DNA from 4 places in the Vibrio sp. E150_018 genome. Region 1 is predicted to be linked to each of the others. Evidence: predicted binding sites of a transcription regulator. Region 1 holds the regulator's gene; each other region holds the start of a gene.
What was found. The regulator PurR, encoded in region 1, represses purine synthesis genes. The targets are predictions, from matches to a motif close to TNANGNAAACGTTTNCNTNA.
Positions count from the first base shown of each region.

Region 2: the regulator PurR is predicted to act here: its motif matches at 1,698-1,717, upstream of ACE3G9_RS01430 (phosphoribosylaminoimidazolesuccinocarboxamide synthase).
Region 3: the regulator PurR is predicted to act here: its motif matches at 5,109-5,128, upstream of purE (5-(carboxyamino)imidazole ribonucleotide mutase).
Region 4: the regulator PurR is predicted to act here: its motif matches at 5,731-5,750, upstream of folD (bifunctional methylenetetrahydrofolate dehydrogenase/methenyltetrahydrofolate cyclohydrolase FolD).

Region 1 is NZ_JBHGNY010000003.1:107,451-114,797, reverse strand. It holds gene mukE (chromosome partition protein MukE) at 1-224, opposite strand, end outside; gene mukF (chromosome partition protein MukF) at 301-1,683, opposite strand; gene cmoM (tRNA uridine 5-oxyacetic acid(34) methyltransferase CmoM) at 1,716-2,507, opposite strand; gene elyC (envelope biogenesis factor ElyC) at 2,620-3,417, shown strand; gene purR (HTH-type transcriptional repressor PurR) at 3,644-4,648, shown strand; gene ACE3G9_RS05260 (ABC transporter substrate-binding protein) at 4,780-5,940, shown strand; gene ACE3G9_RS05255 (ABC transporter permease) at 5,960-7,347, shown strand, end outside.
Region 2 is NZ_JBHGNY010000001.1:285,521-292,867, reverse strand. It holds gene ACE3G9_RS01450 (DUF2786 domain-containing protein) at 1-124, shown strand, start outside; gene ACE3G9_RS01445 (hypothetical protein) at 444-629, shown strand; gene ACE3G9_RS01440 (hypothetical protein) at 795-1,049, opposite strand; gene ACE3G9_RS01435 (hypothetical protein) at 1,214-1,621, shown strand; gene ACE3G9_RS01430 (phosphoribosylaminoimidazolesuccinocarboxamide synthase) at 1,844-2,947, shown strand; gene ACE3G9_RS01425 (DUF2999 family protein) at 3,122-3,373, shown strand; gene ACE3G9_RS01420 (2Fe-2S iron-sulfur cluster-binding protein) at 3,464-4,585, opposite strand; gene hcp (hydroxylamine reductase) at 4,629-6,299, opposite strand; gene ACE3G9_RS01410 (acyltransferase family protein) at 6,853-7,347, shown strand, end outside.
Region 3 is NZ_JBHGNY010000012.1:1,462-8,808, reverse strand. It holds gene ACE3G9_RS11995 (LysM peptidoglycan-binding domain-containing protein) at 1-1,015, shown strand, start outside; gene dprA (DNA-processing protein DprA) at 1,065-2,216, shown strand; gene ACE3G9_RS11985 (DUF494 family protein) at 2,241-2,711, shown strand; gene ACE3G9_RS11980 (DNA topoisomerase family protein) at 2,726-3,316, shown strand; gene ACE3G9_RS11975 (5-(carboxyamino)imidazole ribonucleotide synthase) at 3,415-4,551, opposite strand; gene purE (5-(carboxyamino)imidazole ribonucleotide mutase) at 4,557-5,042, opposite strand; gene ACE3G9_RS11965 (Sua5/YciO/YrdC/YwlC family protein) at 5,245-5,802, shown strand; gene hemF (oxygen-dependent coproporphyrinogen oxidase) at 5,843-6,757, shown strand; gene aroE (shikimate dehydrogenase) at 6,797-7,347, shown strand, end outside.
Region 4 is NZ_JBHGNY010000008.1:64,418-71,764, reverse strand. It holds gene rnd (ribonuclease D) at 11-1,129, shown strand; gene minE (cell division topological specificity factor MinE) at 1,312-1,572, opposite strand; gene minD (septum site-determining protein MinD) at 1,574-2,386, opposite strand; gene minC (septum site-determining protein MinC) at 2,477-3,139, opposite strand; gene ACE3G9_RS09735 (YcgL domain-containing protein) at 3,408-3,680, shown strand; gene ACE3G9_RS09730 (lytic murein transglycosylase) at 3,761-4,720, shown strand; gene folD (bifunctional methylenetetrahydrofolate dehydrogenase/methenyltetrahydrofolate cyclohydrolase FolD) at 4,797-5,651, opposite strand; tRNA gene ACE3G9_RS09720 (tRNA-Arg) at 5,897-5,973, shown strand; gene ACE3G9_RS09715 (hypothetical protein) at 6,224-6,952, shown strand; gene ACE3G9_RS09710 (hypothetical protein) at 6,949-7,347, opposite strand, start outside.

The DNA.
Region 1 (7,347 bases):
CCAATAAATGAGGTTGAACGTGGACGTAGGTAAAAGAATCCTTCTGGTGCACGAACCAGTTCCGCATTATAACGCTGATAGAAAGCGCCAAGTTCACCATCAAAATCACTTAAAAAAGCGTAGTTATCCATATCATCACTTGAGATATGGCGACCCGCACGCAATTGACTATCAAGCGATGGGAATAATGGGTTCGCTAATGCTTTTACCAATTGTTCTGGCATGTAAGCATCTTGAGAGTTGTCAGTCTCTTGTGAATAGCTTGTATTTTGAGACAGATCGGCGCTGTGCGCCTCGTAATTAATATTGATCGATGACATTCGCTTGTACCTTTGCTCCAAAATCGTTAATCGCTTTCCAATCCGGCTGAATGGCTTGGTAATCCGATTCGGAATACCCCATTCTTACCGCTTGGTCGATCACCATTCTGGTTAAATCAAAATGTTGCGCGTGAGAGTGCTGCGCAAGGTAATCTCGTAGTACCGAGCCTAAATCAATCGGCTGACCGGTTTCTTTATGTTGTTGAAGCATGTTGGCGACGCGCTCACTCAATTCATCATCAACGGTTGTTAATTCTTCGTATTCCACTTCGTCTGGAATCTCACCTGTCACTTCATCATCACGTAGTAACATGGCTTCATCCCGCATATCACGTAGACGCTCGGCATCGGCGTAGGTTAAATACCATGGCATATCAAAGTAATCAGTCACAGACTGACGCAAACGCTGACTAAAGGCACGGTTTTGATCCATATCGATAGCCGTACGGATAAATTTATGTACATGACGATCGTAACCAATCCACAAATCTATCGCTTGCTGACCCCAACTAACAATACGGTCGAGTTTGGTTTGCAATGAGAACAAAATGGCGTCAATGAAATCTAAACCTTCTTGGTCATAGATAAGCTGCTGAATATCAAGCAGTTGAGTTTGTAGTTCATCCCCTGCCGCTTGTAATGTATCTTGCAATTCATTCAGGGTAGTAGAGGTTTCAGTCAGTAGGCTTTCACAACTGCTGATCGCATCACGCCAATCTTGGTTTAGTAATTCAGCAATTTGGTTTTTAATTCCCACTTGCTGATCATCCATAACGCGCTGGTTTAAATCGATACGGTCGAAAATTTCACTTATCGAATATTTCAGTACGCCATAAACATGCTTTTGCCATTGCCCGATATCTGAAGCGTCATTTGCAGCGTCTACCGCTTTCGACATTTCATCGGCAACCATAGATAACTGAATGGATAACTTAAGCTTTGAGAATTCACGATGACGAACGTAATAATCGGTAATCGAAACCCCAAGTGGCGACATACGGTAGATGCTCGCACCGTCATTTAATTCACTGACAAAGCGGCTCATCAACCTTTGAGAGACTAATTCATTGATTGCGTTATTAGCGCGAAATGCCGACGCTTCACCTGTTTCATCAAACATGTTAGTGACAATTTTAAATGCGTCGTGCAATTCCCCTTCGCCAAGCTCTTCATCAAACTTCTCATTGCTTAATACGGCAATCGCAATCAAAAACGCTAATCGCTCAGAAGAAAGATTCAATGAAAAGTCATGTTGCTTCACCCAGTTGACCAATTCATCGATGGGCTGTTCACCTATCGTTTTGTCCTCAAGCGGCTGTCCGCCTGTCGACGGTTGAAGTGGAGATTGAGTTATTTCACTCATTATCATTCCTGTATTTACTAATGACTCTCGGACTATTCGGCAGCATGAGGCTTTTGTGCCCACACATGAATATAGCGCCCAAGAGAAAGATAAGGCTCTGTGCGGCATAACTGCTGTTCTAATGCCAACACATCTTCTGGCCCATACTCGCCCATGTATTGTTGGTTTCCGATATAGTCGTTAAAGCATCGAATACCTGATTTACCACAAATGTCGAAGCCTGCTGATTCTATCCATTGATAGACCTCTTCCGGCAATAAGCCACTTTGAGGCTGCAATTTAAAGCGCTTGCGATGTGGCATTCCCTGTAAAATGTGAGGAATATTACCACAAGTTACATTTTTCAAAACTAAACCGTGATGATTATAAAACATCACTGAAATGATGCCGCCGGGTTTCACCTTTTCAAGTAGGCTTGCTAATACTTGTTGCGGATTTTCTAACCATTCCATAACGGCATGAAATAACACCAAATCCGATTGCTCAGTTAAGTGCTCATCGAGGTGTTGAATAGCAGAATGAACAAAACGAAACTGCGAAGATAAACCATTACTATCAATATCTTGCTGAGCTAACGTTAACATTTCGTTGGAAATATCACACAGAGTCACTTGGTGTCCAAGCTGAGCAATTTTTTGCGACATTTGAGCTAATCCGCCTCCAGCATCGAGCACAGACAAAGCGTTTTTTTGCTGTTGTAAACGGCTTAATGCTTGCTCAATATCTTGCCAAAGGATCACTTGACGAATATCACCTTTATCCGAACCATAGATGTTTTTAGCAAATTTATGCGCGATATCATCGAAATTTCGATCATTGTCCATTTTTTTTCATTTAAGATAACTGAATTTTACGTGTATTCTGTCACAGCAATTACAGGAATAAAGCAATTACTCCGTTTTACCTGCTGAATGATGAATTTTTGGGCTATTTAAAATGTTTGAACTGAAAAAATTAATTGGTGCTCTGATCATGCCTTTACCAGCCTTGCTGATTATAGGTTTTATTGGCTTATTTCTGATTATGTTCACTTACAAACGTGGATTAGGGTGTTTATTCACTTTTGTTTCTTTAATGGGGATCTTTCTATTTTCATTCCAACCCATTTCTACTTCATTATTGAAACCGACCGAACGTGCTTACAAAGCTTTTGTACCCGTAGATGGCTCCGTTGACTATGTCATGGTATTGGGAAGTGGTCATATTGTTGATAATGACATTCCAGCAACATCGGAATTGTCTCGTAATGGTTTGATGCGTCTTGCCGAAGGTATCCGTATTTTAAACCTCTACCCTGGTGCAAAATTAATTTTGTCAGGTTATGACGGTGGCACATCAGTAAGCAATGCGCGAATGATGGCTAATGTTGCCGTGTCATTAGGGGTTGCGAAGTCGGATATTATCTTATTAGAAAGCGCTCAAGATACTTGGGATGAAGCACATCAAGCAGCAGGTTTCGTTGCGGATAAACGTATGGTTTTAATCACCTCTGCTAGTCACATGAAACGTGCAATTGTTGAGTTTAAAAAAGCCGGGCTTGAACCTATTCCTGCACCAACCAATTACTTAGCTTTTGATGATATTAAGCAACCATGGGATAAGTATTCTCCACAAGCGAAATATCTTGAACAAAGTGAACGTTATTGGTATGAGCAACTAGGTCGTTGGTGGTCTTCACTGCGCGATACACTGACTAACCAAAAGAACTCTGGTACCACTACAATATTAGAATAACGAGATAATACTCGAGCAATCGATAACGTTGTCGCTAACATGCGATGTCCGTTTAGTCATAAAAATGCCATATCTGATTGTCAGGCATAGCATTTAAGACTAAAATCGTAGCTCATATATTCAAGCATAAAATACAGAATAAAATTAAGTCGCTGATTGAAGGCGACTTTTATCTTTTTAGATTAGAATAAATCCGGCGAAAGTGTCGGCATAAAGGAAATTCACTATGGCTACAATCAAAGATGTCGCACGTATTGCAGGTGTTTCCACCACAACAGTGTCACATGTCATCAATAAGACTCGCTTTGTTGCAGAAGCAACTCAAGAAAAAGTCATGGCCGCAGTGAAAGAACTGAATTATGCCCCAAGTGCCGTTGCCCGTAGTCTTAAATGCAATACCACCAGCACTATTGGGATGTTGGTAACACAATCTACTAACCCATTTTTTGCCGAAGTAGTGGATGGTGTAGAAAGTTATTGTTACCGCAAAGGTTATACGCTAATCCTATGTAATACAGGTGGTCGCGCTGACAAACAACGTGATTATATCCGCATGCTCGCCGGCAAACGTGTTGATGGTCTTTTAGTGATGTGTTCAGACTTAGATGCTGATCTACAAGAAATGCTAGACGGTCACCCTGATATTCCTAAAGTTGTTATGGACTGGGGCCCAGAAAGCTCTCAAGCGGATAAAATCATCGATAACTCTGAAGAAGGTGGCTATTTAGCTACTCGCTACCTGATGGATCAGGGCCATAAAGACATTGCTTGCCTCAGTGGTCATTTCGAGAAAGTCGCCTGTAAAGAACGTATCTCTGGTTGTAAGCGCGCATTAGCGGAAGAGGGTTTAACGCTTCCAGAAGAGTGGTTACTTGAAGGTAACTTTGAGTGTGATACCGCAGTAATTGCTGCAGATAAAATTCTTGCGATGGATAAAAAACCAACCGCAGTTTTCTGCTTTAACGATATTATGGCACTTGGCTTAATGAGTCGTTTACAAGAAAAAGGCATGAAAATACCAGAAGATATCTCAGTGATTGGTTACGATAATATTGATATCTCACCTTACTTTTCACCACCTTTGACTACAGTTCACCAACCAAAACGTCGTTTAGGTAAAAATGCCGTAGAGATTTTATTAGAGCGTATTAAAGATAAAAACCACGCTAAACAAACATTTGAGATGTTCCCTGAGATTCTTGAACGTTCTTCGGTAAAATCTCTGAAATAGTAGTAACCTTAAACAAATAATGAATAAAAACCAACGCTGATGTCGTTGGTTTTTTTTTGAAATTTTTTAGGCTTATCATCTGTCTATATTTTTAAGTTAAATTTCTCTATCCATTTTGTATGAGGATATATATGAAACGTCTATTACTTAGCTTCGCTTTTCTCACCCTCCCGCTGCTTTCTTCTGCTAAAGATGGCTCTATTCGCCAGTTGGATTGGCAACAAGTTGAGCAACAAGCAAAAGGACAAGATGTGTACTTTAATGCTTGGGGTGGCAGCCAAGAAATTAATAACTATCTTCGTTGGGTTGCGAAGCAAGTGAAGCAAAAGTATGGCGTAGCACTTCACCATGTAAAAGTTTCTGACATTTCCGAAACCACTACTCGTTTACTCGCTGAAAAAACTGCCGGAAAACACTCTGGTGGTAGTGTCGATATGGTTTGGATTAATGGTGAGAATTTCAAATCAATGAAGAATAGTCAATTACTCTACGGCCCTTTCACTTCAAGCTTACCAAATTGGCAAAAAGTCGATTCTAGCCTACCGGTTACTCATGATTTTTCTGAACCAACAGAAGGATTGGAAGCACCTTGGGGAGTCGGTCAATTAGTCTATATTCATGATCAAAAAAAATTACCGGCCCCACCACAATCAGCAAAACAATTATTCGATTATGCTAAAGCACATCCAGGACGTATCACTTACCCTAAGCCACCTCAGTTTCATGGCACTAGCTTTTTAAAAGCCTTACTTATAGAGCTCTCTGATGAAAAGAGTGCGCTATCTAAGCCTGTTGATGAAGATTCATTTACTCAAATAACTCAACCTTTATGGAACTACTTAGATGCGATTCAGCCTTATCTATGGCAACAAGGTCGTCAATTTCCAACCACTCAACCTGAGATGCTACAACTGCTTGATGATGACCAAATCGATATTGCGATTACTTTTAATCCGAATGAAGTTTTTTCTGCCCAAGCAAGCGGCAAATTAGCGCCAAGCACTCAGAGCTACGCATGGAAAAATGGCGCTCTGTCTAACATTCATTTTCTCGCTATCCCATGGAATGCCAATGCAAAAGAAGGCGCATTGGTTGTGATTAACTTTCTACTCAGCCCACAAGCACAATCACGTAAAGGGGATATCAATGTCTGGGGCGATCCATCAGTATTGCAAGCCAAATACTTAACAGGTAGCGCTCATAAAACCATACTATCTCCCTCAATTGAAGAGCCTCACCCTAGCTGGCAAACCGCCCTAGAACAGGCTTGGATTGAGCGATATAGCCGATAACAACGAATTAAGGAAACTTATGCAAAGCAAGCAAAGACGTATGCTAAGCATCGGTTATTTACTGGTGATTTTGATCTGCTTTTTCCCTCTTCTTCCGGGGGGGGTAGGCATGGTGATCCCTGCTTTTGGTATTATTCCACCGCTTGGTCTGAATATATTCACTTTGGATGGATTCATATCAGCCATCAACTGGCCGGGAATTGAACGTTCGATCCTGCAAACTATCATGACCGCGGTCGTCAGCACCGTCATTGCCACCATCATGAGTTTTGCCATTTTACAAGCCTATTGGGGGAGTCGTTCATGGCAGCGAATCGAGAAGATATTATCCCCAATCCTCGCGCTACCTCATGTCGCTTTTGCGGTGGGTTTTCTATTCTTATTCTCTGATACTGGTTGGTTAGCCCGCCTTTTAAACTTAATGGTAAGTAATACTTATGGTGAACTCCATGCATGGTTTACTTGGCTTTACTCTTTACAAGATAATATTGGTATTAGCTTAGCCCTTGCTCTGGCCATTAAAGAAACGCCTTTTTTGTTATTAATGAGTGTCGCGATACTAAACAACTTAAAAGTCGAACAAACACTGCAAGTCACGCAAGGCTTGGGATACTCTGTGGCTCAATCATGGTGGAAAGCGATTTTCCCTCAATGGTTGCATCACATGCGCTTTCCACTTTTCGCTATCATGGCTTATTCCTGCTCGGTGGTTGATGTTAGTTTGATTTTAGGTCCCATTAACCCTCCGACATTTGCGGTATTAGTATGGCAATGGTTTAACGATCCAGATTTATCTCAACTCCCAAGAGCGGCAGCTGGCGCTTTTCTCATGTTTTTTTTATGTTCTGTTTTAATTGGCCTCATTTGGCTAACAGAACATTTAGTACTAGGAAAATTTCGATCTTGGTTAACCTCTGGCCGAAATGCTTCCTTGCCCATAAAACCTTATTTCTTTCACCTAATCGCCATCATTAGTTTATTGACCATTCCGGTAATAATCATTTGGACGTTTGCACTACGCTGGCCATACCCAAACCTACTGCCTACATTTTGGAGTATTCGATTTTGGTTAAGTGAATGGACCTATATTCAAGACACCATTTTAACCAGTGTTTGGCTGGCGCTATTCAGCTCTGGGACAGCTCTAGTGCTTACCCTGATTGCTCACGAATATCGCCATCATTTTCGTTACCATATTCCAATGTATGTGATTGCCTTGCCTATGTTGGCCCCTCAACTCTCTTTACTTTTTGGTTTACAAATCATCAGCCTTTGGATTAATCAACAATATTATTGGTTGTGGGTAATATGGGCACATATCTTTTTTGTTTTTCCTTATGTTTATCTATCTTTAGATGGACCATGGAAAAGCTACCCTAGTCGACTATCTCAAACCGCAGTAAGCCT
Region 2 (7,347 bases), on a different contig from region 1:
ACAGCTACGTGACGCCATGAAAAACTTCACAGCAGATTATGAAGTCGGCTTAAAAAAGGGTCGCCGTGTTTCAGTTAACCGCCCTATTAATGGCGCAGCAGAAAAGAAACGCTTAGCCAAATAATCTCAACTCCTCCCCCTTCTATACCCAAGGTAATTAGGGTTGCAGTGAGGCGACAAGTGAATGAGTCTCCATGAGCATAGCTCGCCTATGTGGATTAGGATGATTGAGCGCTGTCAACAACGCTGCAGCTTTAAGTGCAAAAGATATATTTTCTTGTCTGAATATTTCCTTTAATTCAGGCAATCGATTCCCTAATTTTTATTGTTGAGTATTGTGATCAAATACACATTTAACTCACCAATAATATTCGAAAGTGTCACTTTACTTCGCTACACTTCTTGGCGTTCAATAATTCGGAATTGTTACGGGAAAATATAAAATGGAAAGTGCTCATGGTACTTGCGACTGGTGCAAACAATTCGTAGGTCAATTAACTAAATTAGAATATATAGATGGAATGAGTCATAACGCTTGTCCAGAATGTCACGATTATGCTCGAATTGATGTTCGACAGTTTAATCTCGCAGAACAGACTTTAAGAGAAAAACAAGCCAAGTTGAAATAGCAGACAGATATATAGATTGGTTTGCAAGGTGCCTACATTCCTTCGACCATCTCCTTGTCTAAAGGCTTGGATGATAGCTCTGAATTCTGCACCTTGAAGTCACTTGGGTATACATTTTAGAAAAAAGAAGGCGCTCATGGTAAGCGCCTTTTTAGATCCAACGATTCAAAAGATGCCTTCTATTAAGGTCCCCCCTTTCAATATTAATGATGCGTTTTCTACTTTTTCACACTCGCTAAAACGGTTGCAATAGCAACTAAGATCGCAACAGAAATTAGTGCAACCCTGAACAACCAAAGTGAGAAGTCGACCAATCACGATGTCAATTAAGCTTGCCGGAACACGTTTGTCAATCACATCAACAATCACCATCAAGAACATCATTATCATCACAACGTCAGTCATTAAAGCCGGATTCATTACGTATATCGTCTAACCCTTTAATTTTTCATCAGTTTTTAAACCCACAAATAAAGAGTGACATAGATCACGCTTACTAAGTATTCACTCAATAAATCGCTTGATCTTTCATCAATAAAAAACTACTGTATAAAAACACAGTATGGATATATGGACAGTTAATTATGTTGAATCACAATGCCGCTTTACCTCATCAAGCGCTTACATCTTTTGCACATAACGATGATATTTTTTCAGAAAATAGTTCGCTGTTTTCTCGCCTATCAATGCTGTCTAAAAGACCAAACTGGTTACTATTTACCGCAGGTGCCACCTTACCGACTAATCAAGAGCTACAAAGCTTTGGAATTGAAGCCCATAAAGTGATCAAAATTAAAGAATCCCATTCTATGACGGAAAAAGACATCATTCTTAAAGCACTGAATGCTAAAAATGCCAGTGCGATTGTAGCGAGTGACAATTTTTCAATTCAAGATAAAGAAGCTCTAAAAAACCAAGCTAGTCAAAGTGGCTGTGAGATCTTCTTTATGGATAGTACAATTCAACAAACGCTAACTCGTCATCTACATTAATTTATTCCCACATGATTTTGGATAAAGATAGAAAATCTTGATGACGAAATAGACTTCCATTTACGAAAAAATATTTTAATGCAAACGTTTGCTTTTTCTCTGGATAGAATTAGGTGAGTTCTGTTACTATGCGACTTTCAGGTGTGAAAGGCATTCATACCTAGTTCTTTATATACCCTGTTCTTAACATACCCAGTTTTTAAGCCTAGTAGGAAAATGGAAATGAGCATTGCTAATCAAGTTCTTGCCGTGAATGATGACCTTCCCATCCGTACCGACAAACCCGTACACAGTGGTAAAGTTCGTTCAGTATATTGGTTAACCGAAGCTGACAGTCGTCGCCTAATTCAAGAAAAAGGTTACGATGTCGCAGAAGACGCTCCTTTAGCCATTATGGTCATCAGTGATCGCATCTCTGCATTCGACTGCATTTGGCATGGCGAAGGTGGATTAAAAGGTGTTCCAGGCAAAGGCGCTGCATTAAATGCCATTTCCAACCATTGGTTCCAGCTGTTTAAAGATAATCACCTTGCAGATAGCCACATTCTAGACATTCCCCACCCATTTATTTGGATCGTTCAAAAAGCCAAACCGGTCATGATTGAAGCTATTTGCCGTCAATATATCACTGGTTCAATGTGGCGTGCTTATGAAAAAGGCGAACGTGACTTCTGTGGTATCGCACTGCCAGAAGGTTTAGAGAAAGATAAAGTTCTCCCTGAATTGCTGATGACGCCATCAACCAAAGGTATTTTGAAAGGTATTCCAAACGTACCAGAAGCAGATGATGTCAATATCGCTCGTCAAGATATCGAAGCAAATTTCGCTGCATTTAACTTCTCTAAACAAGAAGATATCGCCCACTATGAAAAGCTACTCAAAGAAGGCTTTAAAGTGATCAGTGACGCATTAGATAAGGTTGATCAAATCTTCGTAGATACTAAGTTTGAATTTGGCTACGTTAATGATGCAGCAGGGAATGAAAAGCTAATTTATATGGATGAAGTGGGTACACCTGATTCATCACGTATTTGGGATAAAAATGAATACCAATCTGGCCGTATTGTTGAGAACTCAAAAGAAGGTTTCCGCCAATTCTTATTAAGCTACTTCCCAGACCCAGATATTCTCTTAAACAAGAATCGCATGGATGAGCGCTTCGCACTTGCTAAGAATAACGCCCTACCACAAGAAGAAATCATGAAGATCTCTCAAACGTATTTGGATATTGCAGAAAAAATTACCGGTAAGAAAATTGAATTAAGTGACAATCCGAAACAAGAAATCATAGATATCTTAAAACGTGATTACGATTTGATTGTTTAAACGATTACGTCACAAAAAATATTGGGCGACTTTAAAGCCAGTAACAAAACCTTATTGGGCCATCGCTATTCATATTTAGATATTAATATGGCCTCAGGAGCGCTTCAAATAGCATCTTGAGGCCACTTAGGTATAAAATACGGCCAATCTATTTAGTCATTGAAAGAGAAGACCATGAACCCAATTTTAGCGTTATTAAAAGAACACAATATTGCCGAGGAACAAATCCGTGATATTTTTCAACAACTCACGGAAAACCCATTGGCTGCTATGGCAACAATAAGCCAACTAGGTTTGCCACAAGAAAAGCTACAAGTGTTGATGACTCAAGTCATGCAAAACCCCGCATTAATTAAAGATGCTGTAGATGAGTTAGGCTTGGATTACTCAAAGGTAGAAGAAGCGAAAGAAAAACTTCAGAAGTAGTTTGAGTCTATATAAAAATTTAGACTAAAAAGGGTCGCTACGATGTCATTGATAGCGACCTTTTTATATTTCTCGCGAAGAATGAAATGATTAGTTCAATGCCACTTCAACATCCGACTCGACTTGGCACGAACATGCCAAAACAAAGCCATTATCTATTTCATCTTCCGTTAAAGTCGCGGTACTCGTGCGAGTAAATTCACCTTTTACAACACGACACTTACATGAACCACAAATACCACTACGGCATGCAGCAATCACGGGTACTTTGGCCGCTTCCAAGGCATCAATCAATGCACTACCAATTTTCGCTTCGGCTTGAGCGCCAAATGTAGGTACAAATACCGTGGCATTACTGATCGCTTGCGCTTTATCATCTTGTTCAGCGATTGAAACATCAGGTTGTTCTGACTCGGCTGGTGTGAAACTTTCTTGATAAAAGTTATCCATATTCATACCAAGCTCAGATAGATTTTCTTGCATTGCATTCATAAAGCCAATTGGGCCACATAAAAATGCGCTACGCTCCGCAATATCCGGGCAGAACTGTTTTAAAGCCGCTTGAGTTAAACGCCCTTCTAAATACTCTGATCCTTGGGCATTTTCTAACATCACATCAAAATAAAAACGCTCATGTGACGCCGCCATTTCAAGTAGTTCTTGATGGTAGATCACTTGCTCAAGCTCTGTTGCCGCATGGATAAAATGAATATCCGTGGCATCTTCTATATCTGCTAACAGCGTTTTCGCCATCGACATAACCGGTGTGATCCCACAACCAGCACTGAGCAATACAATGCGTTCGCCATGCGGTTGCTCTATATGAAATTCTCCAGCAGGTTTTAACACTGATACCGCTTGGCCTTCTTGTAAAGAATCCACGATATAGTTAGAAACTTTGCCACCATCAACGCGTTTAATAGTCAGTTGTAATTCGCTTTGATGTGGCATTGAACTTAATGAATAGGCACGGTATTCAGTCTTACCCTCGACTTCAATACCAAGCGTGATAAATTGACCAGGAATAAAATCAAATGTCGTTTCTGAATTTTGATTTTCTGCCACTAAAATGACGCTAACGCAATTGGGTGTTTCTTGCCATTTACGTTGGCAAATAAAAGTGGATGGTTGATTGTCTAGCCATTCAAATTGGTTCATTTCATTCGGTCTCTCATAAACTTTACAAATATAAACGTCATTTCGAGCAATCATGGTTGGCACCCGAAATGACGTCGATTACATAACGCTAAAACAATTAAGCGACTTTCTCGCCCAAGATTGTTTGCATATCCGCTTCAACCGTTGAGATCCCGCGTAGATCAAACTTCTCTTGCATCACTGCCATTAGGTTATCCGTTAAGAATGCAGGTTTAGTTGGACCGGTGTAGATACCTTTAATGCCTAACGCAAGAAGCGTTAGTAGAACCACAATCGCTTTTTGCTCGAACCAAGATAGAACTAAAGTCAGTGGAAGATCATTTACGCCACAATCAAACTCTTTCGCCAATGCCAGTGCTAGTTGGATTGCTGAGTATGAATCATTACATTGACCCACATCCAATAGACGAGGAATACCGTTGATCTCACCGTGCTGTTCTTTATTGAAACGGAACTTACCACAAGCTAGCGTTAGAATTAGGCTGTCATCTGGTGTTTGTTTCGTGAACTCGTTGAAGTAGTTACGCTCGACTTTGTCACCATCACAACCACCTACTAAGAAGAAATGGCTGATGTTGCCTTGCTTCACTTGATCGATAACCGCAGGAGCGGCTTCCATCAATGCATTGCGACCAAAACCAACCGTGATCATCTGTTCGATTTCATCGTGCTTGAAGCCTTCTTGCGCTAATGCACAATCAATCACTTCAGAGAAATCATCACCTACAATGTGAGTCACGTTTGGCCAGCCTACGATACTACGTGTAAAGATACGGTCGTTGTATTGGCCTACTTCTGGGTTTAATAGACAGTTTGACGTCATTACGATTGCGCCTGGGAAGTTAGCAAATTCTTTTTGCTGGTTCTGCCAAGCACTGCCGTAGTTACCCACTAGGTGAGGATATTTGTTTAATTCAGGGTAACCGTGAGCTGGCAACATTTCACCGTTAGTGTAAACGTTAATGCCTTTGCCTTCGGTTTGTTGCAGGATTTTTTCAAGATCATGTAAGTCATGACCAGACACTAGGATACATTTACCTTTTACTGGCTTAACATTCACTTGAGTAGGCGTTGGGTGACCAAATGTTTCTGTTTCACCACGATCTAGAATTTCCATGATTTTGTAATTCATCAAACCAATTTGCATTGAACAATCTAGCAACGCTTGAAGATCTTGAGGCTCAGAACCTAACCAAGACATAATTTGGTGATATTCAGCAAAAATCGCTTCATCCGTTTGACCAAGTACACGCGCATGCTCCATATAAGCTGCTGCACCTTTTAGGCCATATAGAGATAATAAACGTAATCCCATCACGTCTGGATCAACCGTTTCATGGCCGCGATTTACTGCAGCAAGAGGTGCGTATTTTAATAACTCTTCACGCTCAGTTGGTAATGCAAATTGAGCCGCTGGCGTTAACTCAGGTAGTGTTTCATTGGCTAAAGTGGCCGCCGCACGTACTTTTTCTTCTAAACGGAGTTTGTATGCATAAGCTTGATTAGAGAACTCAACGATACGATCCGCATCGAAGTTCACGTTAGTTAAGGTAGAGAAGAAAGCTTGAGGCGCCCACTCATCGACTTCTGTATCCACAATATTAAACTTGCGACCAAGATCTGCCCAGAAAGACACCCCCTGCAATACATAAACTAAAATATCTTGTAGGTCAGATACTTCGCTGGTTTTACCACACATCCCTTGAGTGTAAGAACAGCCATCGCCAACTGGTGTACGGATCGTTTGCTCACATTGAATACAAAACATAATTTAAAGCTCCAGTAATGATTAACATCATCGCCCCTATCATTTGGGGCTAATAATAAATTCATTACTGTATTGCACTTTGCGTGCCAACTTTTAAATAATTGATTTAATTGCATTTAACAAGCTATTTACATGCATCCTGATGTAATTCAAACAACACTTATGATGTTAAAAACACATCAACAGGTAAGAATAACACTCCTTAATCCCTTGACGTGCTAAAACCTAAAAATGGGTATGAGTGGGTATATTTGGGTCTTCTCTGCCCCATTTGTGCCCCAAAATATTCCCCACCATATAACCCTACAGTTCAAATTACATACCACGTCTCGAACATGTCAGGAACAATCTATCTATTTTGCTTTTTTTTCAAAAAGTTATATTAATGCATTACTCTCATGGGGCGTAAATGGGGATTTATCAAAAAAACAACTGTCGTAACACGATGGTAGTGCTTGAAATTACGCAACATAGAGGTTCATTGATTTCTAATTTGAAGTTACATTGTTGGTTATGGTATACATTGACGATCATTCTCCGCTAACTACTTCCCATGCCTAGAAATCCAGTTTTTGATAATGCAAAATTTTTAATGATATTCTGTGTCGTATTTGGGCATTTAATTGAACCATTCATATATTCCAGAGAAATAATCAAAGTTATATGGATGTTCATTTATACTTTTCACATGCCTATTTTTGTCTTTCTTGCAGGCATTTTCGCTAAGGAACAACCAAGTAGTTCTGATAGGCGTAAAGATTTAATCAACTTGTGGATCCCGCTGATTGTTTTCACCTTACTCTTTGAAATTTATAACTACGCAACAACTGGGCAGGTAAGCAATTACACAAAAGGTGTTATGCCATTTTGGATCTTATGGTTCCTTTCAAGTTTAATCATATGGAAAGTTGCACTCCCATACTTCACAAATTTTAAGTTTCCGATCGCCCTTTCCATAATCATTTCTTTAGGAGCCGGATATTTTGATAGTATCAACTATTTTTTAGGCATATCACGCACAATCTATTTTTTCCCTTTTTTCCTTATG
Region 3 (7,347 bases), on a different contig from region 1:
CGATACACTGTGGGATATATCCGCGTTATTTCTTAATAGTCCGTGGTTATGGCCGCGTTTATGGCAGGTGAACCCTGACATTGACAACCCGCATTTAATTTACCCAGGCGATAAGCTGACGTTGACTTGGCAAAATGGCCAGCCTTTGTTGAGCTTAAAGCCAATGAAAAAAATCAGACCGCAGGTGCGTAAGAGTCATAAACAAGCAATTTCTACTTTATCGGACGGGTTAATCTCACCATATTTAAAGTCGGATCAGTTATTGACTGACCAACAACTTGAAGAAGCCTTGCGAGTACTGGGCACCAGTGAAGGGCGTAAATTCTTAAGTCGCAATGAGCGCATTTATATTGACGGTAAAGTGACTCATCCTGATTGGGCAATCTATCGTTTAATCGATAAATATCAACGTAGTGGCGATGATGTGGATGCTATCGCTTATTCATTACGTTTAGTCGCCAAAGCGCAATTAAAAGAATCGAATGATAAAGCCAGTGCGTTACAGGTCGTTAGTCAACAGCAAGAGATTTTGCAAAATGATATTGTATTACCAGTGATTGGTGATGACTTAACCTTATCGACGATATTTCAACCTCGTCCAGCTCCGGTTGGTTTGGTCGCCAATATTAAAGGTTCAATAGAAGATCATCACTTTATGGCAGCTAACCAGGTGGTGGTGATCGATCGTGGTACTGATGACGGCTTAACTCAAGGTAGTAGTTTTAATTTAGCTAAGCAAGGTGCGGTGGTTTATGGCAGTAAAGGTGATTACCGCTATGAAAAAGAAATCGGTGTTAATGGCTTTAGTTCTGCAGATTTACCGCCGGTTTCAATTGGTCAAATGGTGGTGATTCGTCCTTATGCTAAATTCAGCTTAGCTTTCATCACTCAGAGCTTAGAGCCGGTTGGCGTCAATTCTCTGGCGGTGTCTCCACTAACCGAGCAACCGGTGATTGAAGGCGTTGATGCGCAAGCGAATCATACAGCGGTACCACAGGCTGATAACGCTTCTTAATGGTGCAAATTTTTATTATAGAAACGTTTGATTATGGAACCGCTTGCAAATGAATGATGCTCAACTGGCGGCTTGGTTAACGCTGAGTTTTACCCCAAAACTGGGTGGAGTGGCGCTGGCCCGCCTGATGAGCGTCGACGCTCCACAAAACTTGGTTGGCTACTCGGCACAGCAGTGGCAAAAGTTAGGGCTGAAAGCTAACCAGATTGACTATATTCAACACAAAGCCGAGCCAGAGGTCGAGCGATGCTTACACTGGCTCGCACAATCTTCACAGCATCATATTCTAACGCCATTAGATGAAAACTATCCTCATCTATTAAGTCAAATGTCCTCGCATCCTCCGGTATTGTTTATCAAAGGGGAATTAGCGGCGGTTAATTCCGCGCAATTTTCTATGGTCGGTAGCCGTCACGCAAGCTTGGATGGTTTGAAGGCATCGAAAGAATTTGCTTATCAATTGGCTCAAAATGGTCTCACCATTACCAGTGGTTTAGCGTTAGGGGTAGATGGTCATGCCCATGATGGTGCTTTATTGGCACAAGGGACGACCGTAGCAGTGTTAGGCTCTGGTGTCGATCAGATCTACCCTTCACGACATAAAGGCTTAGCAGAACGAATTTTACAGCAAGGTGGTGCTTTGGTCTCTGAGTTAAGGCCGGATGCAAAACCTCGCGCGGAAAACTTTCCTCGTCGCAATCGAATTATTAGCGGTTTATCGCAAGGTGTGTTGGTTGTAGAAGCGGCAGAGCGTAGTGGCTCGCTAATTACCGCACGTTATGCACTAGAGCAAAATCGAGACGTGTTTGCTTTGCCAGGTTCAATCTATCAGCCGGGGTTTGCCGGAACTAACCAGTTATTAAAGCAAGGGGCGATTCTAGCGTTGAGCCCACAAGATATTTTGGATGAATTAAATCCGGCGTTATCTCGGTCTTCTTATGTATATCAACCGGTACAAACTCAGCTAAACTTAACACAACAGGCGACGTCGGAAATAACAGTTAATCACTCCCAACCATTGCCATTTCCCCAACTGTTAGCTAACGTAGGAAATGATCCAACACCAGTTGATATTTTGTCTCAGCGTACCCATATCCCGGTACACGAAGTAATGATGCAAATATTAGAGCTTGAGTTAGCTGGACATGTTATTTCTGTTCCTGGAGGTTATATTCTTAATAGTGGGAATAAACCAAGATAAAGTGTTGCCGCGGAGGGTAAAGCTATGATGGACATTCTTATGTACCTGTTTGAAACCTATATTCATAGCGATGCAGACCTCATGATTGATCAAGACGAACTTGAAGATGAGTTACTGCGGGCAGGCTTTCACCAACAAGAAATTTATAAAGCATTAAACTGGCTCGAAGGGTTAGCTGCCTTACAACAAGGTGAACGCCTCGATATGGCGACTGGCTCGGCTAGTTCGACGCGTATTTTTACCCAAGAAGAAATGCTGCGCTTAGATGTGTCTTGTCGTGGTTTTTTATTATTCCTTGAACAAGTCCAAGTACTGACTACAGAAACTCGCGAAATGGTGATTGACCGTGTGATGGGCTTAGAAACCCAAGAGTTTAGTTTGGACGATCTTAAGTGGGTGATCTTGATGGTACTGTTTAATGTACCGGGCAATGAAAATGCTTACACTCAAATGGAAGAGTTACTCTACTCGACTGAACAAGGTTTAGTACATTAATTTGCGTGCTGCTAATGAATAACAAAATCGACCAACAATTATTTTCCGCCCATGAACATGCGTTAGAGCATGAGTCTTGCCCTAAGTGTGGTGAAGAACACCAAGGCAAATTGCAATTACGACATGGTAAGCACGGGCCATTTTTGGGTTGTGTGCGTTATCCTGAGTGTGATTTTATTCGACCACTTCATCAAAACGATGGCCATATCATAAAAGAACTGGGTGTACCTTGTCCTGAGTGTGGTGGTAATGAGTTACCGGGAGAGTTGGTGTTAAGGCAAGGGCGCTATGGCATGTTTATTGGTTGTAGTCGCTTTCCTGAGTGTCATCATATTGAATCTTCCACTCCGCAACCTGAACAAGCGTCAGAATTGAACCTAACTTGTCCTGAGTGTAAAACGGGTAAATTAGTTGAACGTCAATCTCGCTTTGGAAAGAGCTTTTATGCTTGTGATGCTTATCCAAAGTGTAAATTTTCAATCAATTCACTACCGCTTGAAGGTGAGTGCCAACAGTGTGGCTTTCCCTTGTTAATCGAAAAACGTTTAGCTAATGGTATTAAAATTCAGTGTGCTGATCGTAAGTGCCAGCATACTCAAAGCTAGATAGTTAAAGCTTGTTTAGTTTTTATATAACATATCTTTAACATAAGAAGACCCGCCCCCACTCATTTGTCTGATGCGGGTCTTTTTTGTAGTCGTATTTAAAGCTTAGCGACTCGGTCTTTCAGCTCCGGAAACGCGGCTGGATCTAATACTGAGACCAATTGGGTTAGGGCTTGTTTCATTTCTTGGTGAGAGTCAGCACCAACATTAATGTGCCCCATCTTACGGCCTGGGCGCTGCTCTTTTCCATACCAGTGAATATGACATTGCGGCATCGAAAGAACAGACTCTGGCAGACTATCTTGCCCGAGAATATTGACCATTGCGGTATGACGAATTGCTTGAGTGCTTCCTAGTGGTAAATTGCACACGGCGCGTAAATGGTTTTCAAATTGACAAACTTCAGCCCCTTGTTGCGTCCAGTGACCTGAGTTATGTACTCGTGGCGCGATTTCGTTGACCAGCAATTTGCCTTGGACATCGAAAAATTCAATCGCCAATACACCTACGTAGTCGAGTTGATCAGCAATCGCCGTAAACATTTCAGCGGCTTGAGATTGTAATTCTGGATCATCAATGGCGACCGATAGGCTCAATACACCATTAACATGAACATTTTCAGCAAGAGGGTAGATCGCGACTTCACCGTTTGCACGGCGAGCACCGACTAGCGACACCTCTCTTTCAAAAGGCACAAATTCTTCCGCTACCACCGCTTGATGAGGTGTCGCTTCGATAGCCGCCGAGACTTTTTTCCAGATCTGATCGACTTGCTTCGCATCGGTTAAGCGCCATTGTCCTTTTCCATCGTAACCACCTAGTGCTGTTTTCAGCACCATCGGAATGCCGACAAATTCAATCGCTGCATCAAGATCTGCACGTTTCTCAATAATCGCATATTTGGCATTAGCCGCTTTCGCATTATCAAGTAGTTGCTTTTCGATACGGCGATCACCACCAGCTTTGATGGCTTGGGTTGTGGGTAGAAACTTACCGCTTTTTTCACAAATATCGAGCACTGAATGCGAGATGTGTTCAAACTCAGCGGTAATCACATCTGCAGAAGCAATCGCATTATTTATCCCATGACCAATGACATTTTGGGTCAGAGGATGAACAATTTGCTCACTACCGACATCAAATGCTGAGATGTTGATGTTTAATGGTGCACCGGCTAAAGACATCATTCGTGCCAATTGGCCTGCACCTAGTACTAAAACGTGTTTGTTTGCCATGAATATTAATCCTCAGCTGGATTCGGATTTGCCAGTACGGTATCAGTTTGCTCTTTACGGAAGGCTTCTACTTGAGCCATTACACTTTCATTATGAGTACCGATAATTTGCGCCGCTAGAATACCTGCATTGGCGGCACCCGCTTCACCAATCGCGAGAGTACCTACTGCAATCCCTTTAGGCATTTGGACAATTGAGTATAGTGAATCAACGCCAGATAGCGCACGAGATTGAACCGGTACACCAAGTACTGGAAGACTTGTGTAAGCCGCGGTCATTCCTGGGAGGTGAGCCGCGCCACCTGCGCCAGCAATAATCACTTTAATGCCTCGTTCTTTTGCGCTTTCTGCGTATTCAGCTAATAGGTGAGGAGTTCGGTGAGCCGATACTACTTTTGTTTCGTACGGTACATTAAAACGGTCCAGCATTTCTGCGGCAAGTTTCATGGTTGGCCAATCAGATTTTGAACCCATAATGATTCCAACAGTCATCGAACACTCCTTAACGACTCAAGCTATTAATACAATAATTGTCGCCATTATACTGTGAAATCGCGACAAGGAAAACGTTTGCGTCAGCTTGTTTCTATATTCTGATCTGAATAAATGACATTGAGATGAAAAAATTTTAGTCATCGGCGATAAGGTTTTATACACTGGCGCTATTACCGTTTGTACAGGGAAGAAAATTATAGTGAATAATTTTGAATTTGTTGTTGAGTCTTTGCAACAAGGAGAAGTCATCGCTTATCCAACCGAAGGTGTATTTGGGGTCGGTTGTGATCCTGATAATATATCTGCCATCGACAAGTTGTTAGCGTTAAAGAAGCGCCCGGTAGATAAAGGATTGATTTTGATTGCGGCTAATTATCAACAGCTATTGCCTTACATTGATGACTCTCAGTTAACTGATGAACAACTGCAAGCGGTGCAGTCTACTTGGCCTGGCCCTGTGACTTGGGTAATGCCAGCTAAAGTGGGGATTTCATCTCATCTCACTGGACAGTTTAATTCAATTGCGGTTCGTGTGACAGATCATCCTTTAGTACAACAACTCTGTTTAGCTTTTGGTAAGCCAATTACTTCAACTAGTGCTAACTTGACTGGGTTAGAGCCTTGTCGCACTACGGAAGAGGTTGAGTGTCAACTCGGTGATAAGCTGGTGGCGATTCTACAAGGGCAAGTGGGCGGAAGAACTCAGCCAACAGAAATTCGTGATGCCAAAACATCGAACGTATTAAGACAAGGTTAGCTTTTAAACAAGGCTAATATTAAATAAGAGAAGTAGGTTGATGGTTAATAGTACTCAACAAGTTGATAAACACGCGGTCAAAATCTTTTTGATGAGCTTACAAGATTCGATTTGTGCTCAATTGGAAGCGGTCGATGGCAACCAATTTATTGAAGACGCTTGGCAAAGAGAGCTGGGCGGTGGTGGCCGTAGCCGGGTGATTCGAGATGGTCAAGTGTTTGAGCAAGGCGGAGTCAATTTTTCTCATGTGTTTGGTGATAAGATGCCAGCTTCGGCAACCGCTCATCGACCGGAATTGGCGGGCCGTCAGTTTGAAGCGATGGGCGTGTCATTAGTTATCCATCCTAAAAACCCTTATATTCCGACCTCTCATGCGAATGTTCGCTTTTTCATTGCCGAGAAAGAAGGTGAAGCACCGATTTGGTGGTTTGGTGGAGGGTTTGATTTAACGCCGTTCTACCCTTTTGAGGAAGATTGCCAGCATTGGCATGATACTGCCAAAGCGATTTGTGCGCCATTTGGTGATGATGTCTACGATGAGCATAAAGCTTGGTGTGACAAATACTTCTTCTTGCCTCATCGTAATGAAACTCGTGGTGTCGGAGGATTATTCTTTGATGACTTAAATCAATGGGATTTTTCGGTCTGTTTTGATTATATGAAATCAGTGGGTGAAGGGTTTACGCAAGCCTATTTACCCATAGTGAATAAAAGACAAGACCATCAATATGGCGAACGTGAACGTCAGTTCCAGCTATATCGCCGTGGTCGTTATGTTGAATTCAACCTAGTTTATGACCGAGGTACTTTATTTGGCCTACAAAGTGGTGGGCGTACTGAGTCTATTCTCATGTCAATGCCACCGTTGGCGCGTTGGGAATATGATTATTCTCCGGAAAATGATTCAGCAGAAGCCAACTTATATCAAAACTATTTACAGCCACGAGAATGGTAGCGGTTATTTACTCTTTAAGGGCAAGGAAAGGGCCTATTCATGCAAACACTCGATCAATACGCGGTATTCGGTAATCCGATAAAACACAGTAAATCACCTTTTATTCATACTTTGTTTGCTCGTCAAACTAATCAAGCAATGGAATATGGCATTGTTGAAGCGCCTGTTGATAGTTTTAAGCAAGCCGCTCGTGAGTTTTTTGCTGCAGATGGTAAAGGTTGCAATGTTACCGCACCGTTTAAGTTAGATGCCTATCAATTTGCTGATCGCTTAACAGAAAGGGCAGAGTTAGCACAAGCGGTGAATACATTAAAGAAGCTTGATGATGGTTTGATTATTGGTGATAACACTGATGGTGAAGGTTTAGTTCAGGATTTACTGCAAAATCACGCCCAACTTAAAGGGGCGAGAATTTTACTGCTTGGTGCCGGCGGTGCGGCTCGCGGGGTATTAAAACCATTACTTGATCAGCAACCGCAACATATCGTGATAACCAATCGTACTTTAAGTAAAGCTGAAGAGTTAGCAGAAACCTTCATGCCTTATGGCTCTATCTCGGCACAGTCGATGCAAAGTATTGATTCTGGCTT
Region 4 (7,347 bases), on a different contig from region 1:
AAGGATTGACGTGAATTACACCACCATTAAAGATAGCCAACAACTTACAGAGGTATGCCAAAAAGCACGTTTAGCTAGTGTTGTGATGCTTGATACTGAATTTGTACGAACACGTACTTATCACCCACAACTTGGGCTTATTCAGCTGTATGACGGCGAGCAACTGGTATTGATTGATCCGCTTGAGATTGATGATATGCAGGCTTTCTCTGAGTTACTGAGTGATACCTCAGTGACCAAGATTTTGCATGCTTGTGGTGAAGATTTAGAAGTCTTTCAGCATGTGTTTGGTTGCACGCCAACCCCAATGATTGATACTCAATTGATGGCTGCCTTTTTAGGTTATGGTCTATCAACAGGCTTTGCCACGTTAGTGAATGACTACCTAGGCGTTGAGCTTGATAAGAGTGAATCACGCGCGGATTGGTTAGCACGCCCATTAACCGATAAACAACTTGATTACGCCGCTGCGGATGTTTTCTACTTATTGCCACTGTATCAACAGTTGTTAGAGCAAGTAGAAGCTAAAGGCTGGTTAGACGCGGTGAAACAAGAATCACAACTACTGGTTGAAAAACGATTGAAGCAAGTGAAACCTGAGCAAGCGTATTTATCGGTGAAAGGCGCGTGGATATTAAAGCCGCAACAATTAGCCATCTTAAAAATCATTGCTCAGTGGCGTTTGTTAGAAGCTCAAAAACGAGATTTGGCGTTAAATTTTATTGTGAAAGAAGCCAATATGGTGGAAGTGTGTCGCAATGAAATGACCAGTTTAAAAGAGATGAATGAAGCAGGCTTTGACCATCGTGAAGTTCGTCGTCATGGTAATACTTTGATTGCCATGGTGAAGCAAGGCCAAGCAACACCAGAAAGCGAATGGCCTGCTAAGATCACGCGTTTAATGGATAACCCAGCCTATAAGCAATTATTCAAAGTGCTAAAAGATGAAGTGAAATTATCTTCAGAGTCATCAGGCCTAGCCACCGAGTTCCTAGCATCGAAAAAGCAACTTAACCAATTTATTTCTTGGGTATGGAATAAAGATCGTAATCCAGAGCAACTACCGGATGTCATGCAAGGTTGGCGTAAGGAGATAGTGGGTGAGGCGTTGGATAAAAAGATGAGTTAGCGGCGGCTCGGGTTTCGTTGCCCGTATCTCGGCTTTGATGTTGAAAGTCATGTGATAAGGAGCAACCTGAGCGACTTTGTTAGCCAAAAGAAGTTAACCCAAAAAGAATAAAACCCACTTCATTTATGGTGAAGTGGGTTTTCTTTTTCGAGAAACGAGACTCGAGAAACAAGATTCGGCTGTTAATCTTTTTCCGGCAATTGAATATTCAACTCTAGCACCGAAAGATCATCATCGCCTTGCTCTAGGCTGACGTTAACCATTGAAGGATCAACTGAAACGTATTTGCTCAATACTTGCAGAATATCTTCTTTTAGTTGAGGAAGGTAAGAAGGATTGGCGCTACCTTGATTACGACGCTCAGCAACAATGATTTGTAAACGTTCTTTGGCAAGGTTAGCGGTATCTTTTTTCTTCGGTCGGAAGAATTGCAGTAATGACATGTTAGCCTCCAAATAAACGTTTAAAGATGCCTTTCTTCTCTTCGGTTAGGAAGCGAAATTCTTTTTCTTCACCCAGTAGTCGGTCAACTGCGTCACTATAAGCAAGGCCCGCATCTGATTCATTATCGTGAATAACTGGCACACCTTTGTTTGACGCATTCAATACCGCTTGGCTTTCCGGTATCACGCCAAGTAAAGGGATGTGCAAAATATCTTCTACATCAGTCACACTCAGCATTTCACCAGCATTAACACGTCCTGGATTATAACGAGTGAGTAAAAGGTGCTGCTTCACTGGCTCTAAACCTTGCTCGGCACGTAGTGATTTAGAATCTAACAAGCCTAGGATACGGTCAGAATCACGCACAGAAGACACTTCAGGGTTGGTGGTGATCACGGCTTCATCAGCAAAGTACAAAGACATTAATGCACCTTGTTCGATGCCCGCAGGAGAGTCACAGATAATGAAATCAAAACCCATATCATGTAATTCAGTCAATACACGTTTTACACCTAGATGTGTCAAAGCATCTTTATCACGGGTTTGTGAGGCTGGAAGAATGTAAAGGTTATCACAACGTTTGTCTTTGATGAGCGCTTGATTAAGTGTCGCTTCACCATTGATAACATTAACAAAATCGTAAACCACACGACGCTCACATCCCATAATAAGGTCGAGGTTACGTAAACCAATATCAAAATCGATAACAGCGGTTTTCTTTCCTCTTAATGCAAGACCGGAGGCAATCGCTGCGCTAGATGTAGTTTTGCCTACACCCCCTTTACCAGACGTCACGACGATAGTACGTGCCATTTCATTTCCCTTTATGTTGAATCTTAGACTGAGTGTTTGATGCTATTTTCACATCAAATGCTTAATTTTTATATAGATAAACAGTTATTTTTATTTGATTTTATCGAAATTTAATTGTTCATCTTGTAGTGTGACGAGCATTTTTTGCTGCCAATGTTCCGGTACGATTTGGTCACTTAAATAATAGTGGCCAGCAATGGAGACTAATTCTGCTTGTAGATCATCGCATAAAATCATCGCGCCTTTTTGGCCACTGGCCCCAGCCATTACTTTTCCTCGACAAGTCCCATGGATATGGATGCTGCCATCAGCAATCACTTCGGCTCCGGCACTGACATGATTTAAGATCACGAGATCACCATCTTTAGCATAGACCTGTTGTCCTGAACGAATAGGCGTTCTAATGACTTTGGTTGGTACCATTTCTGCTGGAGCTTCGTAACCTGATTTACTGGTCGACATCACAGCAAAACCAGCGTCAGCAGCATGGTTTTTAACTACGTTACTTTGGCTACCTGTCACGCCGACGGGTACCATTCCAGCTTTCACAATACCTTGACGTAATCGGGTGAAATCTATGTCAAGTTGTGGTGCTTTCTCAATATTGACCACCAATGGGGCATGGGTGAAAAATGCAGGAGCTTGTTCAACTTTGTTATATAAAAATTGTAAGCTATCTTCGACATTATCTTCGGTGATATGAAGAACAGATAAAGCAAAACTACTGCCTTTTAAATTTGGTTTGGTCGCCATAGACATGATTACTCTGAGTGTTGAATGCACGAAAAAATAGTCATTACTGAAAATGCTAAAATGAGCATTGGAAACAGTAACTATATCAAGACTGACAATGTTATAGTCTATTTAAAGTATCATTAGGTTAATTGCCTGTCATAATGATAAAAAATGAGGCTAAATCCAAGTGAAAGTCGTTGTGATATCGGTGTTTGATTAGTATATGCTCAACCCCGTACTTTAGGTTATTTGGATATAGACAATAAGCATTAAAAAAGGATCCACTATGTTGTGTTTTGTTTATAAAAGCAGCAAGAAAGAAGGCATGTACCTCTACATTCTGAAAAAAGATGATTTTTCAGATGTGCCAAGTACTCTACTTGAAATGTTTGGTAAGCCAACTTTTGTAATGGTAATGAAAATGGAAGGTCGTAAGCTTGCTTTAGTGGATATTGAGAAAGTAAAACAATCACTAAAAGATGATGGCTATTTTCTACAATTGCCACCACCGCCAGTGAATTTATTGGATGAATATAAAGCTCGTAAATCAGAGCAGTAAAATAAAAAAGGATAGGTATGAATATCAAGCCACTCAGCATTTCCGCAATATTGTTAGCCGGTTTAGTGAGCTTTTCGGCGATGGCTACCACTGAAGTAGCGGCGACGGTGGATGATACTGCTACGCAAGAAATGAAATTTAATGCTTACCTTGAGACATTAAAACAAGAAGCAAAAGAGAACGGCATTACCGACGCAACGATTCAAGCGGCGTTTAAAGATGTAGTTTTTAAGCCACATTCAGTGAAAGCGGATAATAATCAACCTGAGAAGAAACTGACGCTCGATGAGTATATTCCCCGCGCAGTGCCTGTTTGGAAAATCAAACAAGCAAAGCGTTTGTATCATGAGCATTTCGATGACCTGAAGCGTATTGGTGAAACTTACGGTGTGCAACCACGCTTTATTGTCGCGCTATGGGGCGTAGAAAGTAATTTTGGCCGTTATACCGGTAATCATAATGTGGTTGGTGCTTTATCTACCTTAGCCTTTGATGGACGTCGTGAGGCGTTATTCCGTAAGCAAACTATGGCGGCTCTACAAATTATCGATGAAGGCCATATTAGCGCGGAAGATATGAAAGGCTCATGGGCGGGTGCGATGGGTCAATGTCAGTTTATGCCTACTTCGTTCTTAGCTTATGCGCAAGATGGGAATAACGATGGTAAAAAAGATATCTGGACGACTACTGCTGATGTGTTTGCCTCGACTGCCAACTATCTAAAAACCGAAGGTTGGGATGATAAATATACATGGGGACGTCAGATTCAAGTGCCACATGGTATCGATTCTGATCTACAAGGCCGTGATTCTGAAAAGGGTAAATACTTACAAGAATGGCAAAAATTAGGCATTACTAACTTAGATGGCTCGCCATTACCTAAGTTAAACGAAGACATTAAAGCATGGCTGATCATGCCGGATGATGAAGCGGGTCGCAGCTACTTAGTATACAACAATTATAATGTACTAATGCATTGGAATCGTTCATATTATTTTGCATTGGCTGTAAGTACTTTGGCCGATAAGATTGTTGAGTAAAGAAAAATTATATCAAAATAAAATACCCCAGTTCATCATCATGAGCTGGGGTATTTTTTATTCATTATATGTTTGCTTATTTGGTGTAGTTCTCACACGCATACATAGTGTTTTCAATTAGGCTTGCTACCGTCATAGGGCCAACACCACCTGGGACAGGCGTAATATGGCTGGCATTGTCTTTTGCAACATCGTATTCCACATCGCCAATAAGTTTGCCGTTTTCCATGCGGTTGATACCGACATCGATCACAATCGCGCCTTTTTTAATCCAAGCACCTGGAATAAAGTTTGGTTTACCTACCGCTACAACCAGTAGATCCGCTTGGCGAACATGGCCTTCAAGATCTTTAGTAAAGCGGTGACAGGTAGTGGTAGTGCAACCCGCTAGCAATAATTCAAGCGTCATTGGACGACCAACGATATTTGAAGCGCCAACCACAACAGCATGTTTGCCGCGAGTATCAATATTGTAACGTTCTAGTAGAGTGATAATACCTTTTGGGGTGCAAGAACGTAGTTTAGGAATACGTTGAGATAAACGGCCTACGTTGTATGGGTGGAAACCATCGACATCTTTTTCAGGATGGATAGTTTCTAAAACTTTGGTGCTATCAATGCCAGCAGGCAGAGGCAGTTGAACAAGGATACCATCAATTTCAGGATCATTGTTAAGTTGCTCAACTATTTCAAGTAACTCAGCTTCTGTGGTGGTAGTCGGTAAATCATAAGATTTAGAAACAAAGCCAACTTCTTCACAAGCGCGACGCTTACTTCCCACATACACTTGCGAAGCTGGATCGCTGCCGACTAGTACCACAGCAAGACCTGGAGCACGTAAACCCGCTTCAACACGAGCCTGGACACGAGCTTTTACTTCCGAACGAACGGTTTGAGATATTAACTTTCCATCAATAATTTGAGCAGTCATGGTTTTCCTTACTATCCTCATTAGACTAGCAGCAGTAGACAACGCGGCGTATTGTCGCAAATAATGTGATCAATATCCATAACGCAAACGTTTGCTAATGAGGTTTATTTTCATTTTTCACAAAAGGGAAACTCATTCTAACAATTGGCAGAAATGAACAATGCCTTTTTTTTCAGCACTTAAGCCATAATCAACCATAAAGCCATTGACCTAACGCATTCATCTCGTATAATTCCCCACTCAAAGCGCCCTTAGCTCAGCTGGATAGAGCACCTGCCTTCTAAGCAGGTGGTCACAGGTTCGAATCCTGTAGGGCGTGCCATTATTCAAAGAGAAGCCTTGTAAATCATGTATTTACGAGGCTTTTTCTTTTTGTGCCGTGCCTATGCCGTGCCGCTCAAATTAAGTTTCGTTAAATAATCATACGAACGCACCCATCCTAAAAAATCTTTGTTAATTCCACAATAACTATTACAAATGAGCACCTTTTCACAAATTTAGCCTGCTCATTACTCAATACCATCATTATTCGGTAATTTGTTGTTATCACTTGGAATATAGCAATGATTGATATGGCGAAGTTTTTATCTAAATCTCAACAGCATGAATTGAAAAGTTTAGGTTTATCCGTTCTTCAAGTTGAAGAGTGCGAAAGTCTACTAAAACAAGTTCCTGCTACCCCTGAATTAAAATCAATTAAGACTGCAATTCAATTACTCGGTAAAGTTCAAAGCCTACTTGATGACGTTCAAGACAAAGATCCCCGTTCTTATTTTGAGATGGCCGATCTTCTAAACGATAGCTATCCGTTAGATGACAAACCAGTTGAGAGAATTCAAAAACAATTAAAAGCGTTTATTGAGCACCAGAAGGGCGTTTATGTATTCGAGAGTGATTTGCATACTGGAAACCAGTCTTTAAACGTGACAACGCCAGAAAGCCGCAATTATTACCGTTATGAAGTGCTAACTAAGCTTTGGAAGGATTGGTCGAAAGAGATTAAGCTTTCTCGCTCTAGTGAGTTTATTCTATTTCTTACCGTCTGCTTAGAAGGCAGCTATTCAGAAAAAGCAGCAAATCGGGTCTATACCAACTACAAACGTTATTACCAAGGTAAGTCGATTGCAGTAGAGGATGTATTAGATTCAAACCAACCATTCAATGACCTTGAATTAAAGATCACTTACAAGTCTGTGAACGGTGAAAAGCCGAGAGTAGAAACTCGAAAAACGACTTTTCCAAATCTCGAAAAATCAGCTTTAAACGAGCAAATCAATAAGCTTAAAAAACAGCGAAATTAACATGTAAGTTTTTCACCTTTGAGCGTGGTGTAATCAAAACTAAATTGATGCTCAATTGGGTTGTTACTGCACACACCAATGATTCGTTTATTAAACGGTATCCCTTTTGCTTGGAGATAAATTCGATGTGAGCAAATAGGACACTTACCAGTATAAACCCTCACACATAACTTTCTGATCGTACTTATATGTTCACTATTTGGTTCATGTAGTTCATAGCGTAAGGTTGCTGCTTTAAGACGAAGCGGAAGCATCCAATCAGGCAATAAAGCTATATTGAAATTAATCAGTGAGAATAAGTAATGAAAGCAGAGGCAAAATATAAAGCTATAGATAAGCAATCCTATAATGATGCTGGAGTTATAAGGAATGTCATAACTTAAACTAAGCCAGAA